Regions from separate parts of the Rhizobium sp. CIAT894 genome, predicted to be linked through region 2. Evidence: predicted binding sites of a transcription regulator. Region 2 holds the regulator's gene; the other holds the start of a gene.
What was found. Region 2 encodes LexA, which represses DNA repair genes until DNA is damaged. Its sites were predicted from a motif close to TGTTCNNNNTGTGTTCNG; they were not measured.

Region 1 (7,606 bases), 1.0 Mb from region 2:
GATCGAAGAGTCGGTGCTCGGCTGGAAGGAGTATGAGATGGAGGTCGTCCGCGACAAGGCGGACAACTGCATCATCATCTGCTCGATCGAAAACATCGACCCGATGGGCGTCCACACCGGCGACTCGATCACCGTCGCCCCGGCGCTGACGCTGACCGACAAGGAATACCAGATCATGCGCAACGCCTCGATCGCGGTGCTGCGCGAGATCGGTGTCGAGACCGGCGGCTCGAACGTCCAGTTCGCCGTCAATCCGAAGGACGGCCGTCTCGTCGTCATCGAAATGAACCCGCGTGTGTCGCGCTCATCGGCGCTGGCCTCCAAGGCCACCGGTTTCCCGATCGCCAAGATCGCCGCCAAGCTCGCCATCGGCTATACGCTCGACGAATTGGACAACGACATCACCGGCGGCGCCACGCCTGCCTCCTTCGAACCGTCGATCGACTACGTCGTCACCAAGATCCCGCGTTTCGCCTTCGAGAAATTCCCCGGCGCCTCGCCGGTTCTGACGACCGCAATGAAATCGGTCGGCGAAGTCATGGCGATCGGCCGCACCTTCGCCGAATCGCTGCAAAAGGCGCTGCGCGGCCTCGAAACCGGCCTGACCGGCCTCGACGAGATCGAGATCCCCGATTCCGAGGAAGGCGAATCCAGCCACAACGCCATCCGCGCCGCCATCGGAACGCCGACGCCGGATCGCCTGCGCATGGTCGCCCAGGCGCTGCGCATGGGTCTCAGCATCGAAGAGGTGCATGAAGGCTGCAAGATCGATCCCTGGTTCATCGCCGAGCTCAAGAACATCGTCGACACGGAAGCCCGTATCCGCGAGCATGGCCTGCCGGAGGACGCCGCGAACCTGCGCATGCTGAAGGCCATGGGCTTTTCCGATGCGCGGCTGGCGACGCTCACCGGCAAGCGCCCGAAGCAGATCGCCGAGTTCCGAAACAGCCTGAACGTCCGCCCGGTCTTCAAGCGCATCGATACTTGTGCTGCCGAATTCGCCTCGCCGACCGCCTATATGTATTCGACCTATGAAACGCCCTTCGTCGGCGCCGCCCGCTCCGAGGCCGAAGTGTCCGACCGCAAGAAGGTCGTCATCCTCGGCGGCGGCCCGAACCGCATCGGCCAGGGCATCGAGTTCGATTATTGCTGCTGCCATGCCGCCTTCGCGCTGAAGGATGCGGGTTATGAAGCGATCATGATCAACTGCAACCCGGAAACCGTCTCGACCGACTACGACACGTCGGACCGCCTCTATTTCGAGCCGCTGACGGCCGAGGACGTGATCGAGATCCTGCGGGCCGAGCAGGAAAAGGGTGAAGTCGTCGGCGTCATCGTCCAGTTCGGCGGCCAGACGCCGCTGAAGCTTGCCGAGGCGCTTGAGAAAAACGGCATCCCGATCCTCGGCACCGCGCCCGATATGATCGACCTCGCCGAGGACCGCGACCGCTTCCAGAAGCTTCTGATGAAGCTCGATCTCAACCAGCCGAACAACGGCATCGCCTATTCGGTCGAGCAGGCCCGCCTGGTCGCTGCCGAAATCGGCTTCCCATTGGTCGTGCGCCCCTCCTACGTGCTCGGCGGCCGCGCCATGCAGATCCTGCATTCGGAAGGCCAGCTGCAGACCTACCTGCTCGACACGGTGCCGGAACTCGTGCCCGAGGACATCAAGCAGCGTTATCCCAACGACAAGACCGGCCAGATCAACACCCTGCTCGGCAAGAACCCGCTGCTCTTCGACAGCTATCTCAGCCACGCCATCGAAGTCGACGTCGACTGCCTCTCTGATGGAACCGACGTCTATGTCGCCGGCATCATGGAGCATATCGAGGAAGCCGGCATCCATTCCGGCGACAGCGCCTGTTCGCTGCCGCCGCGCTCGCTGCCCGTCGAGCTGCTCGACGAACTCGAGCGCCAGGCAAAGGCGATGGCCAAAGCGCTCAATGTCGGCGGCCTGATGAACGTCCAGTTCGCCATCAAGGACGGCACCGTCTACGTTCTCGAAGTCAATCCGCGCGCCTCGCGCACCGTGCCCTTCGTCGCCAAGACCATCGGCGCGCCGATCGCCAAGATCGCCGCCCGCGTCATGGCCGGCGAGAAACTCGACGCAACCTTCGCCGCCTATGGTGAAAAGCCCGATCCGCGCCGGCTGAAGCACATCGCCGTCAAGGAAGCCGTCTTCCCCTTCGCCCGCTTCCCCGGCGTCGATACGCTGCTCGGCCCGGAAATGCGTTCGACTGGCGAAGTCATCGGCCTCGACACCGATTTTGCGCTGGCCTTCGCCAAGTCGCAGCTCGGCGCCGGCGTCGAGCTGCCGCGTGACGGCACAGTCTTCGTTTCCGTACGCGACGAGGACAAGGCACGCGTGCTGCCGGCGATCCGCATTCTCGTCGAACAGGGCTTCAAGGTACTGGCGACCGGCGGCACCGCCCGCTTCCTCGGCGAGAACGGCATCATCGCCACCAAGATCAACAAGGTTCTTGAAGGTCGCCCGCACATCGAGGATGCGATCCGCAACCGCCAGGTCCAGCTCGTCATCAACACCACCGACGGCAACAAGGCGATCTCGGATTCCAAGTCGCTGCGCCGCGCGACGCTGATGCAGAAGGTGCCCTACTACACAACGATGGCCGGCGCCGAAGCAGCCGCCCAGGCGATCAAGGCGCTGAAGGCCGGCAATCTCGAAGTCCGGCCGCTGCAGAACTATTTCGCCTGAGATCGCTCGAGATAAACGGTGCCATCGCTCGATCGAGCGGTGGCACATGTCATTTCGGCAGAGGCGCCACATTCCGGAATCAAACTATCCGGTCGCCGTGATAAGCCGCTGTATTTTCAGCATATCGTCTCGAAATCGTTCGAATTCCTCCGCTTTCGATCGCTCGTCGGGAATCCGCAGCAGATAGGACGGATGCACTGTCACGAACAGCGTCCGCCCGCCTTCGATCACCATCGCCTGCCCCCTGATATCCTGGAGACACTGCTTCGCATCGGTCAGCGCCGCAAGCGCCGTCGCCCCCATGGCAACGATCAACTTCGGCTTGACCAGCTCCATTTCCAGATCGAGCCACCAGCGGCAATGTTTCACCTCGCCCATATTGGGCTTCTGGTGGATGCGGCGCTTGCCGCGCGGCTCATATTTGAAATGCTTGACGGCATTGGTAACATAGAGCCTTGAGCGGTCGATACCCGCCTCTGCTATCACCTGGTCGAGCAACCGGCCGGCCGGACCGACGAAGGGGCGGCCGGCAATATCTTCCTGGTCGCCCGGCTGCTCGCCGACAAACATCACCTCCGCATCGCGCGGCCCCTCCCCGAACACGGTCTGTGTAGCCTTCTCGTGCAGCGGGCAGCGGGTGCAGACGGCGGCCTCGGCGCTGAGGGCTTCCAGCGTGCCGGCCAAAGCCTCGGCGTCTGCGGGATGGTTGCGCGCCGCCTGCTGCAAGCGGTCGTGAAAGGGCAGCGATTGCGTCGCCTCGCGCGCCGCCATGGCTCGCACCTTGCTCTCGGCCGACGCAATCAGCCCTGGGATGAGATCGGCTTCCGGCAGGTTCCTCCAGTATTTCTTCGGCATCTCCGCCTGCATCGCTTTCACCTTCAGTCGCGCCGGATTGAAGATGTTGGCGTAGTAGGTACGCCAGAGTTCGTCCGTGGCATCGCTGAGATTGGGCTTCTCGCAAGGCTCGCCGGTGATCGTCAGCCGCTCCCCGTCCCAGGCGGCCGAGCCCTTGGGCGTTGCGATCAGCCAGTCCATATCGGTGAAGCGCCTCTGGAAGAAGGGCGCCGTACGCCTGACGATATGATGGTCCGGCTCGAACCAGGCGATGAATTTTCGCCGGCCCTCCGTCACCGCACCAACCTCCTTGAAGCGCACGAAGGCCGTCATCTTGTGTGCATCGCGCCGAACGTTCTTCGCCATCAGCCTCGCCCGCACCACATCCTCATCGGAAATGACCTCGAGCAACTGCCGGTCCAGTTGCAGCCGCCAGAGCAGGCGGTAAAGCAGGGAAAACCGCGCCGGATCGGAATGGCAGAGAACCGTCTCGGCAAGGTCGAGGAAGGCCGGCGGCACCGTCATCAGCTTGCGTGCCGCCGCAGGCGCCGGCGGCATGGCGTCGCGCTGGAATGAGAGATCCGCCTCCGCACCTTTTTCGCGCCAGTCGATCTCCTCAGGCCCGATGCCTGCGGCCGCAAAAGCGCGTGCGGCATCGCGCCATTCGGCAAGTTCGCCCCGCCCCGCAAGCACGACCCGGCGCATCACAGCAACGACAATTGTTCAGGTTGCGGCTCGAACATGGCGCGAAGATCCGGCCTGTCGATCAGCCGCCGCGGCGACCAGCCTTCGGCGCAAATGAAGGATTGGACCTTCCTGATCGAAACGCCGAGCCGCGAGAGATCGTCGAGGCGCAGACGGCGAAAGCGGCGGGCCGAAACGATCGCCTTTACCGTCTTGGTGCCGAGCCCGGGCACGCGCAGCAACCACTCGCGTTCGGCCTTGTTGATATCGACGGGAAATTCGCCCCGGTTGGCGAGCGCCCAGGCGAGCTTCGGATCGAGATTGAGATCGAGCATGCCGCCCGCCTGGTTGGCGGTAATCTCGTCGATGCCGAAACCGTAGAAGCGATAGAGCCAGTCGGCCTGGTAAAGCCGATGCTCGCGCATCAGCGGCGGCTTGATCAGCGGCAGGTTTTTCGACGAATCCGGGATCGGGCTGAAGGCGGAATAATAAACGCGCTTCAGGCCGTAGCTGCTGTAGAGCCGGCCGCTGCTCGCAAGGATCGTCGCATCATTCGCACCGTCGGCGCCGACGATCATCTGCGTGCTCTGGCCGGCAGGAACGAAACGCTGGCGTTTCTTCGTCTTCAGCGTCGGTTCGCCGGCCGCCTCGATCTTCAGCCTGAGATCGCCCATCGATCGGCGGATATTGGCGGGTTTCTTCTCCGGCGCAAAGCGGGTGATGCCGCTGTCGGTCGGCAGTTCGATATTGAGCGACAGCCTGTCGGCATGAAGCCCCGCCTCCTCGAGCAGATGCGGCGACGCCTCGGGGATCGCTTTCAGATGGATATAACCGCGAAAATGATGGATCACGCGCAGTTCACGGGCGATGCGGACCATCTCCTCCATCGTGTAGTCGGAAGAGCGAATGATCCCGGAGGAAAGGAAAAGGCCTTCGATATAGTTGCGGCGGTAGAATTCCAGCGTCAGCCAGACGACCTCCTCCGCCGTGAAACGTGCCCGCTCGACATTGCTCGACGAGCGATTGACGCAATAGGCGCAGTCATAGATGCAGAAATTGGTGAGTAGGATCTTCAGAAGCGAAATGCACCGCCCATCCGGGGCATAGGCATGGCAGATACCGGATCCCTCGGTCGAACCCAGTCCTCCACTTGCGCTCGAATCGCGTTTCACCGTGCCGCTGGAGGCGCAGGAAGCGTCATATTTCGCGGCGTCGGAAAGAATGGCCAAGCGTTCGGCAAGCGACTTCTTCATTCCTATGTTCACTATATGTTCTAGCGCACCCAGTCAACCGAAACGATCCCGCCTCTGCCCATTTTGGGTACGCATCGCCCGACGCCGCAGTGGGTTGCATTTCGCCTATGCGAATTTTCTGGAAATCGGCCTTGCCGATCTGCTATAAGCACTTAACTAGAATTGTGGCACGGTTCCGAAGCTCCCCTTCGGGACCTGTTTTCTTTTGTGTGGGCGCCTGATTACGCGAACACAAGGAGTGAAGGACAAAAAAATGGTTGAAAAGGTACCGATGACACAGGGTGGTTTCGTCAAGCTGCAGGAAGAGCTGCGCTGGCGTCAGCAGGAGGAGCGCCCCCGAATCATCGAGGCGATCGCCGAAGCCCGTGCTCATGGCGACCTTTCCGAAAACGCCGAATACCACGCCGCCAAGGAAGCCCAGAGCCACAATGAAGGCCGCATCAGCGAGTTGGAAGATCTGACGGCGCGCGCCGAGGTCATCGATCTCACCAAGATGTCGGGCGACAAGATCAAGTTCGGCGCCAAGGTGAAGCTCGTCGACGAGGATACCGAGGAAGAAAAGACCTACCAGATCGTCGGCGACCAGGAAGCCGACGTCAAGGCCGGCCGCATCTCGATCTCCTCTCCGATCGCCCGCGCGCTGATCGGCAAGGAAGTCGGCGATTCCATCGAGGTCAATGCGCCGGGCGGCTCGAAGGCCTACGAGATCCTCCAGGTGACCTGGGGCTGATCGCCCGCCAGACGCGAGACCCATCCTTTGCCGGATATTCGTGACGTCGAGATCATCGCGCCCAATTTCAAGCGCCGGCTCTCCGGCGTCACGTCGACCATCGTCCAGCTCATCCCCTGCCAGATCCGCCTCGGTTTCAGGATCGCGACGCTCGGCCCCGGCCTACCGGAAGGCCTGCCGAAACTGAAGTGGCCGCAGCTCGCCGGATTCTGGCGCCCGCCGGCGCGCCGGCGCTACCGCGTCTGGCATGCCCGCCGCAACAATGAGATGGCCGCCGGCATCCTGCTTCGCCATGTCCTGCGCATGCCGCTGAAGCTGCTCTTCACCTCGGCCGCGCAACGCCGCCACACTGCCTATACCAAATGGCTGATCCGCCGCATGGACACGGTGATCGCAACCAGCGACCGTTCCGGCTCCTTCCTCGAGGTGCCGCACACGGTCATCCAGCACGGCGTCGACCTTTCCCTGTTCCACCCGCCGGAAACGGCCGATGACGGCATAACCGCCACCGGCCTGCCAGGCCGCTATCTCGTCGGCTGTTTCGGCCGTGTGCGCCATCAGAAGGGCACCGACCTTTTCGTCAAGGCGATGATCGAGCTCTTGCCGCAGCACCCGGAATGGACGGCTGTTGTTTCCGGCCGGGTGACCGCGGAGCACACCGCCTTCGGCGAACAGCTCAAGGCCGATGTCGCCGCCGCCGGCCTCGGCGATCGTATCCTCTTCCTCGGCGAAGTGCCCGATATCAAGGTCTGGTATCGCCGCCTGACGCTTTACGTCGCCCCTTCCCGCAACGAGGGCTTCGGCCTGACGCCGCTCGAAGCCATGGCCTCCCGGACCGCCGTTGTGGCATCGGATGCGGGCGCCTATGCCGAACTCGTCGCCGAGGGCGAGACCGGCTCGGTGGTGGTTGCCGGCGACGGCGAAGCGCTGACGCGGGCGATCGCGCCCTATATCGCAGATCCCGCGCTGGCGATCGCCCATGGCGAGAATGCGCTGCGCCACGTCAGGGCGAATTTCGCGCTGGAGAAGGAAGCAAGTGCGATCGGCGCCATTTACGATCGCCTCCTCGGCGACAACCGCTGAAGAGTAAACCGAAACGGCCCGTTGGGTAACGGGCGGCAACCCCTCCTTCGTCATGCTCGGCCTTGTCCCGAGCATCTGCCTTCGGTCGATAGGGCAGCAGATCCTCGGCACAAGGCCACTGCTGTCCGGTTTAAATTGTGTCACCATTGGAGGCTCATCTGGCCGGGATTTCCGGGAGGGTTGTTGCGTGGTTTTAGCAGGCGGTCGATCCTTTTGCGGTGCATCAGGTTGGTGCGCACCAGGCGGGCGAAGGCCAGCGGGCTTATGATGGTGGCCTGGTCGGCCTTTGCCATCTGCAGCAGCAGA
Region 2 (7,606 bases):
AAATACCGCCTGGAGAACATTCCGCGCAGATCGTGCTTGCTGTTTTAGCCAACAAAAAACCCGGCCATTCCTGACCGGGTTTTCTTTTAGAGCTCGAAGCGATCAGCGCTTCGAAACCGGCACGTAATCGCGCTTCGGTTCGCCGACATAGAGCTGGCGCGGACGGCCGATGCGCTGTTCCGGATCTTCGATCATCTCGTTCCACTGGGCGATCCAGCCGACGGTGCGGGCGAGCGCGAACAGCACGGTGAACATGGTCGTGGGGAAGCCCAGCGCTTTCAGCGTGATGCCGGAATAGAAGTCGATGTTCGGATAGAGCTTCTTCTCGATGAAATATTCGTCGGTGAGAGCGATGCGCTCCAGCTCCATCGCCACTTCGAGCAGCGGATCGTCCTTGATACCAAGTTCGCCGAGCACTTCATGCGTCGTCTTCTGCATGATCTTGGCGCGCGGATCGTAGTTCTTGTAGACGCGGTGACCGAAGCCCATCAGGCGGAACGGATCGTTCTTGTCCTTGGCGCGGGCGACATATTCCGGAATGCGGTCAACGGTGCCGATTTCCGTCAGCATGTTGAGAGCCGCTTCGTTGGCGCCGCCATGGGCAGGGCCCCACAGGCAGGCGATGCCGGCGGCGATGCAGGCGAACGGGTTGGCGCCCGACGAGCCGGCGAGGCGGACCGTCGAGGTCGAAGCGTTCTGCTCATGGTCGGCATGCAGGATGAAGATGCGGTCCATGGCGCGGGCAAGCACCGGATTGACCACATATTCCTCGCAGGGCACGGCAAAGCACATGCGCAGGAAGTTCGAGGCGTAGTCGAGGTCGTTCTTCGGGTAAACGAAGGGCTGGCCGATATGGTACTTGTAGGCCATGGCGGCAAGCGTCGGCATCTTGGCGATCATGCGCAGGCTGGCGACCATGCGCTGGTGCGGATCGGTGATGTCGGTGGAGTCATGATAGAAGGCCGACAGCGCGCCGACGCAGCCGCACATGACGGCCATCGGATGTGCGTCGCGGCGGAAGCCGGTGAAGAAGCGGCTCATCTGCTCGTGCACCATGGTGTGGTGCGTGACGCGATAATCGAAATCCTTCTTCTGCGCGGTGGTCGGCAATTCTCCGTAGAGAAGCAGGTAGCAGACCTCGAGGAAGTCGCCGTGCTCGGCCAGCTGCTCGATCGGATAGCCGCGGTGCAGCAAAACACCTTCGTCGCCGTCGATGTAGGTGATTTTCGATTCACAGGATGCGGTCGACGTAAAACCCGGATCGTAGGTGAAGGAAGCCGTGTTCTTGTAGAGGGCACCGATATCGATGACGCTCGGGCCGATCGTGCCGCTTTTGACGGCGAGGTCGACTGATTTGTCACCGATTTTTATTGTTGCGCTTTGATCCGTCATGCTGATCCTCCGAACTGGCGGTGGCGCCATAAAAGCGCCATAGGGGTTAAGCGTCCTCAGCGATAGCTATATGATCGCGAAGCTAATGCCAAGTTACCGTGACGGCTTTTTGTGCATTGCGGCATCACCTTTTAGGCACTGCAGCGATGAGCCGCACGCATAGCGGAAGCCAATGATTCGACTGGTCTTTTGGCGCTCTCGATTTTCCCTCACATTTCAATCGATTATTCTTGCTCGTTTTGATTGAAGGTTGCATTCTGGCCGCTGGTGCGGGTGACCTTGGGCGGCACATGCAGGAATTGACGACAGTCGAATTGCGGCCGGAAGCGGGCAGCGGCCTTGCCGACCCGCCGGGTCTTCTCGCGCCTGGTGTGGTGAGCCAACCGGCAAGGACGCAGTCGCAGATCCCATTGCGCCATCGGCTGCCGGCTGCCGCCCGGCAATCGCTGCGTGCCGGAACCCGTATGCTGGGCGAGGAGGCCGATCATGGCCGGCTGCTGCTGTTCTCCCCGGTCTTCTTCGGCGCCGGCTCGGCCTTCTGGTTTCTCGGCGCATCGGATTTTCCCCTCGTTGCATCGCTGCTCTGCCTGCTGGTGTCGGCGGCCGCGGTTTTCCTCGCCGGTCCCAGCCGGCCGGCCTTGCGCGCAACATTCCTGGCGCTGGCGCTTTTCGCCGGCGGCATGCTGTCGGCCCAGTTCGAGAGCTGGCGGGCTTCGACTGTCATCCTGGATTCATCCGTGACGACGACGGTGAGCGGCCGTGTCGAACGGCGGGAAGGCGACGGCCGCGGGCGCTGGCGCTATATTCTTGCCGTCACCGGTACTGAGGCGCCGGAGTTGAAGCGGCCGCCGGGACGTATCACCGCGATCGTCCGGGGCGCCGATGTGCCTTTCGAGATCGGCGACATCATCACCGGCAGGGCACGGCTGACGCCGCCGGCAGGCCCGGCACTTCCCGCGCTCAACGACTTCTCCTTCGGCGCCTATTTCGACGGCATCGGCGCCAACGGTTTCTTCTATGGTGCACCGGAGAAACTCGACGCGCAGGCAGGTCCACAGGCGGCGAGGTCGACGTCGGACGCGCTGCTCGAATGGCTCTACCGGCTGCGCAGCAGCATCGGCGACCGCATAAGGTCGATCCTGCCCGGCGACACCGGCGCTTTTGCCGCTGCCCTGGTGACGGATGAACGGCGCGCCATCTCGAAGACGACGACGGAGGCGCTGCGCCAATCCGGCCTTGCCCATATCGTCGCTATATCGGGCCTCAACATGGCGCTGTCGGCTGGCATCTTCTTCGTCGGCTTCCGGATGCTGCTTAGCCTCTTTCCCGGCGTCGCCCAAGCTTATCCGACAAAGAAGATCGCCGCATCAGGTGCGCTTATCGCCGTCACCGCCTATTACCTGATCTCTGGTTTCGGGGTTTCGGCCGAGCGCGCTTTTATCATGATGGCCATCATGCTGATTGCCGTCTTCTTCGATCGGCCGTCGATCAGCCTGCGCAATGTCGTTCTCTCCGCGCTCATCATCATCGCCATTTCACCCTCGGAAGTATTGGGCCCGAGCTTCCAGATGTCCTTTGCCGCGACATTGGCGTTGGTATCGGGTTATCAGCTATGGAAGGACCGGCGTGTCCGCGAAAACGCCTTCCTGAAGCTGCCGATCGTCAGGCCGGTGGTTGCCGTCGCCGGTTTCTTCGGCGGCGTCTTTCTGACCTCGCTGATCGGCGGCTTTTCCACCGCGCTGTTTTCGATCGAGCATTTTCATCGCCTGACGGCTTACGGCCTGCCGGCAAACCTCGCGACGATGCCGATCATCTCCTTCATCGTCATGCCGGCCGGGCTGCTGGCGATGTTGCTCATGCCTTTCGGGCTGGATGCTCCGCTGTGGAAGGTGGTCGGATTCGGCCTCGATCTGGTGATCGCGGTTGCCGAGACGGTGTCCGGCTGGGGCGGCGATATCGGCATCGGCCGCTTGCCCGCCTGGTATTTCGCTGTGGCAGTGGCAGGCTTTCTGCTGCTGACGCTGCTGCGCACCCGGCTGCGCCATGCCGGCACATCGATCGTCGCCATCTCGACACTCACCGTATTGCTGCTGCCGGCTCCCCGGCCGCCGGATCTGGTGATTTCGGAGGATGGCAGTCTGGTTGCGGTTGTCGCGGCTGAGGCAATCGCGTCCAACCGCGAAAATCCGCCGGATTTCATCTTCGACCAGTGGCAGCGAGCACTGGTCCTGCCGACGCATGATCCGCCGAAGATGCTGGATGGTCCGGCTATCCCGCCGGAAGGAGAAGACCGCCGTGTCCGGCTTTCCCGCGATCAGCAGAACGAAGCGAGCGCAGCGATGCGGGCAGCCGCAGCAGGCGGTGAAGCAAACCGCTTTTCCTGCGTCAAGAAGGCCTGGTGCACATCAAGACTCGGCAATGGCCATATCGTCACCGTCATCGACAATGCCGCCTATCTCGGTCCGGCCTGCGATACGGCCGATATCGTCGTGACCTCGGTCCGCCTACGTTTCAACAACTGCCGTTCAGGCGGGGCGCTTTTCACCGGCGAGACGTTGCGCAGGACCGGCTCCGTCGAATTGCGTTTCGCCGATGCCGGCCTGGAGGTCGCAACCGCATTCGAGACGCTGTCGCGACCATGGATGCGTCAGCGCGCCTATGACTGGCGCAAAGACAGTTTTACCGAAACCGGTCCGTCTGTTGTCAGTGATAGCGGCGAATGAGGCCGACGAGTTTGCCCTGTACCTTGACGCGATCGGGCCCGAAGATCCGGGTCTCGTAAGCCGGGTTAGCGGCTTCCAGCGCGATCGAGGCGCCTTTGCGGCGGAAGCGCTTCAGCGTCGCTTCCTCGTCATCGACGAGGGCAACGACGATGTCGCCGGGACTTGCGGTGCTGCCGTTGCGGATGATTACGGTGTCGCCGTCGAAGATGCCGGCGTCGATCATCGAATCACCCTTGACCTCCAGCGCGTAGTGTTCGCCGGAGCCGAGCATGTCGGCGGGGACGACGATGTCGTGGGTGTTGTTCTGGATCGCCGAGATCGGCACGCCGGCGGCGATCCGGCCCATGACCGGCACGGAGACCGAGTTGCCGTTGTCGGCAACGGGTTTCGCAGGAGCGGGAGCGGCGACCGGCTGGGGCTTGCCGAGGCTGCCCTCGATGACGCTCGGCGAAAAGCCGCGCCGGGGCTGTATGCTGGGGCTGTAGGCCTCCGGAAGCTTGATGACTTCGAGCGCCCGGGCGCGATTCGGTAGGCGGCGAATGAAGCCGCGCTCCTCGAGTGCTGTAATCAGCCGATGAATGCCGGATTTCGAGGCGAGATCCAGGGCATCCTTCATTTCGTCGAAAGACGGCGGAACGCCGGATTCCTTCATGCGCTCATGAATGAAAAGGAGAAGCTCCTGTTGTTTGCGCGTGAGCATCGACGTCAGACCCCTGATTGAAACAAATCCAGAACAGACACTATATGTTCCATATGTGTTCCGCAAGTAGCTAAATTTCCGTAAAACTTGCCGCCAACTCGTTGAGATTTTTATTTTCATTCGCCGGATTGGCAGGCAGGTCTTGAATTGGGAGTGCGCTGTCGCACATCTCTTGCCATTTCAGGGAGAGGAACCGATGAGCGAGCATCTCGCCAAGCCGCACCCGCTGGATCACGTCGTGCTGCCCGTCGTCAATATCGATCTGGCGCGCGAGAGGCTCGGCAAGCTCGGCTTCACCGTTGCCGCGGATGCGCGCCATCCCTTCGGAACGGAGAATGCCTGCGTCTTCTTCGCCGACAAGACCTATCTGGAGCCGCTCGGCGTTGCGAGTGTCGCCGAGAGCGAGGCATCGGCGCGGCGGGGCAATGTCTTCACCGCCCGCAACCAGGCTTTCCGCTTCCGCTGCGGCGAGGAGGGGCTCTCGGCGGTAGCTTTCGGCACCAGTGATGCCGGCCGCGATCATCGGAATTTTGTCGGTCACGGATCGAGTGCCGGCGACATGCTGCAGTTCAGCCGGCCGATGAAGATGCCGGATGGTTCCGAGACTGTGGCGGGCTTCAAGCTGGCCTTTGCTACCGATCCGCGCGCGCCGGATTTCTTCCTTTTCAGTGTCGAGCGTATCAACCCGCTGCCTGCCGACCGCGGCACGCTGGAAACGCATGCCAATGGCGTGACGCGGATTGCCGAGATCGCGCTCTGTGCGCCCGATGCCAGCGCATTCGCTGCCTTCGTCGGCCTTGCCGCGGCGCAGTCGGCCGTCGAAAAAACCGGTTTCGGCGTCAATGTCGCCGCGTCGAATGCGAAGATCAGCCTGATGACGCCGGAAGGGCTTGAGGCCTATTTCGAGATCGCCGTCTCATCCGCCGACCGCGGCCTGCGCGGCCGGGCAATCCTCTTCAATGTCGCCGATCTTGCCGTGACAGAAGCGCATTTGACTGCTAACGGGGTGACCTACACGCGCAAGAACAATCGCATTCTGGTGAAGCCCGCGCCCGGGCAGGGCACGCTCTTCGCCTTCGAGGAACCACGATGAGCACCGATACGAATTCCGAAGTCAAGGTCGGCGAAGGCCAGACCCAGGTCACCTTTTCCAATAGCAGGCGCCTGTCGCTGATTGCCGGCCCCTGCCAGATGGAGAGCCGCGACCACGCCTTCATGGTTGCCGGCACGCTGAAGGAGCTTTGCGCAAAGCTCGGCATCGACCTCGTCTACAAGAGTTCCTTCGACAAGGCGAACCGGACCTCGCTTTCGGCCGAACGCGGCATCGGGATTGAAAAGGGCATGGAGGTCTTTGCCGACCTGAAGAAGGAGTTCGGTTTTCCTGTCCTGACCGACGTCCATACCGCCGAGCAATGTGCCGAGGTCGCAAAGGTGGTCGATGTTCTGCAGATTCCGGCCTTCCTCTGCCGCCAGACCGACCTTCTGATCGCCGCCGCCAAGACCGGCCGTGTCGTCAATGTCAAAAAGGGCCAGTTCCTCGCGCCCTGGGACATGAAGAACGTGCTGAAGAAACTCAATGCCAGCGGCAATCCGAACGTGCTCCTGTGCGAGCGCGGCGCTTCCTTCGGTTACAACACGCTGGTTTCCGACATGCGTTCGCTGCCGATCATGGCGGCGATGGGTGCGCCCGTCATCTTCGATGCGACCCATTCGGTGGCGCAGCCGGGCGGGCAGGGCGAATCTTCCGGCGGTCAGCGGGAATTTGTCGAAACGCTGGCGCGCGCCGCGGTCGCCACCGGCATTGCCGGCGTCTTCCTTGAAACCCACCAGGACCCGGACAACGCGCCGTCCGACGGCCCGAACATGGTCTATCTCAAGGACATGCCGCGGTTGCTGGAAAAGCTGCTCGCCTTCGATGCGGTCGCCAAGACCTGACGTTCAACAGTCTGACATGATCGTGCTATAGGCGAGATCGGATACGCTGGTTCGAAGGCTGAAAACTGCGCCATTGTAATTTGCACGCCTTCGATTATGACAGGCTTCGAACGATTGATCACCCACCGAGCAGGAAGAACCCATGACTGCAATCACCGATATCATCGCCCGCGAGATTCTCGATAGCCGTGGCAATCCCACCGTCGAAGTCGATATCTATCTCGAAGACGGCAGCATGGGCCGCGCGGCCGTTCCCTCGGGCGCCTCGACGGGCGCGCATGAGGCGGTCGAGCTGCGCGACGGCGGCAAGCGCTACCTCGGCAAGGGCGTCCAGAAGGCGGTCGATGCCGCCAATACCGAGATCTTCGACGCGATCGGCGGCATCGACGCCGAAAACCAGATCCAGATCGACAACATCATGATCGAGCTCGACGGCACGCCGAACAAGTCGCGCCTCGGCGCCAACGCCATCCTCGGCGTCTCGCTCGCCGTCGCCAAGGCTGCCGCCCAGGCCTCCGGCCTGCCGCTCTACCGTTACGTCGGCGGCGCTTCCGCAAGTCTGCTGCCGGTACCGATGATGAACATCATCAACGGCGGCGCCCATGCCGACAACCCGATCGATTTCCAGGAATTCATGATCCTGCCGGTCGGCGCCGATACGATCGCCGAAGCCGTACGCATGGGCTCGGAAGTCTTCCACACGCTCCGCAAGGAACTGGCCGCCCAGGGCCACAACACCAATGTCGGCGACGAAGGCGGTTTCGCGCCGGGCCTGAAGAGCGCTTCGGAAGCCCTCGATTTCATCATGAAGTCGGTCGAGAAAGCCGGCTACAGGCCGGGTGAGGACATCTACCTC

Region 1: RHEC894_RS15210 (putative DNA modification/repair radical SAM protein) is a predicted target of LexA. The motif match lies at 5,493-5,510, and genes of this name have one in related genera.

The regions. Positions count from the first base shown of each region.
Region 1 covers NZ_CP020947.1:3,061,578-3,069,183, forward strand. Annotated here, with positions in the region: gene carB (carbamoyl-phosphate synthase large subunit) at 1-2,716, shown strand, start outside; gene RHEC894_RS15205 (UdgX family uracil-DNA binding protein) at 2,801-4,255, opposite strand; gene RHEC894_RS15210 (putative DNA modification/repair radical SAM protein) at 4,255-5,487, opposite strand; gene greA (transcription elongation factor GreA) at 5,741-6,217, shown strand; gene RHEC894_RS15220 (glycosyltransferase family 4 protein) at 6,245-7,300, shown strand; gene RHEC894_RS15225 (IS4 family transposase) at 7,441-7,606, opposite strand, start outside.
Region 2 covers NZ_CP020947.1:2,021,409-2,029,014, forward strand. Annotated here, with positions in the region: gene lpxB (lipid-A-disaccharide synthase) at 1-74, shown strand, start outside; gene gltA (citrate synthase) at 103-1,392, opposite strand; gene RHEC894_RS10085 (ComEC/Rec2 family competence protein) at 1,683-4,115, shown strand; gene lexA (transcriptional repressor LexA) at 4,096-4,815, opposite strand; gene RHEC894_RS10095 (VOC family protein) at 5,012-5,908, shown strand; gene kdsA (3-deoxy-8-phosphooctulonate synthase) at 5,905-6,750, shown strand; gene eno (phosphopyruvate hydratase) at 6,893-7,606, shown strand, end outside.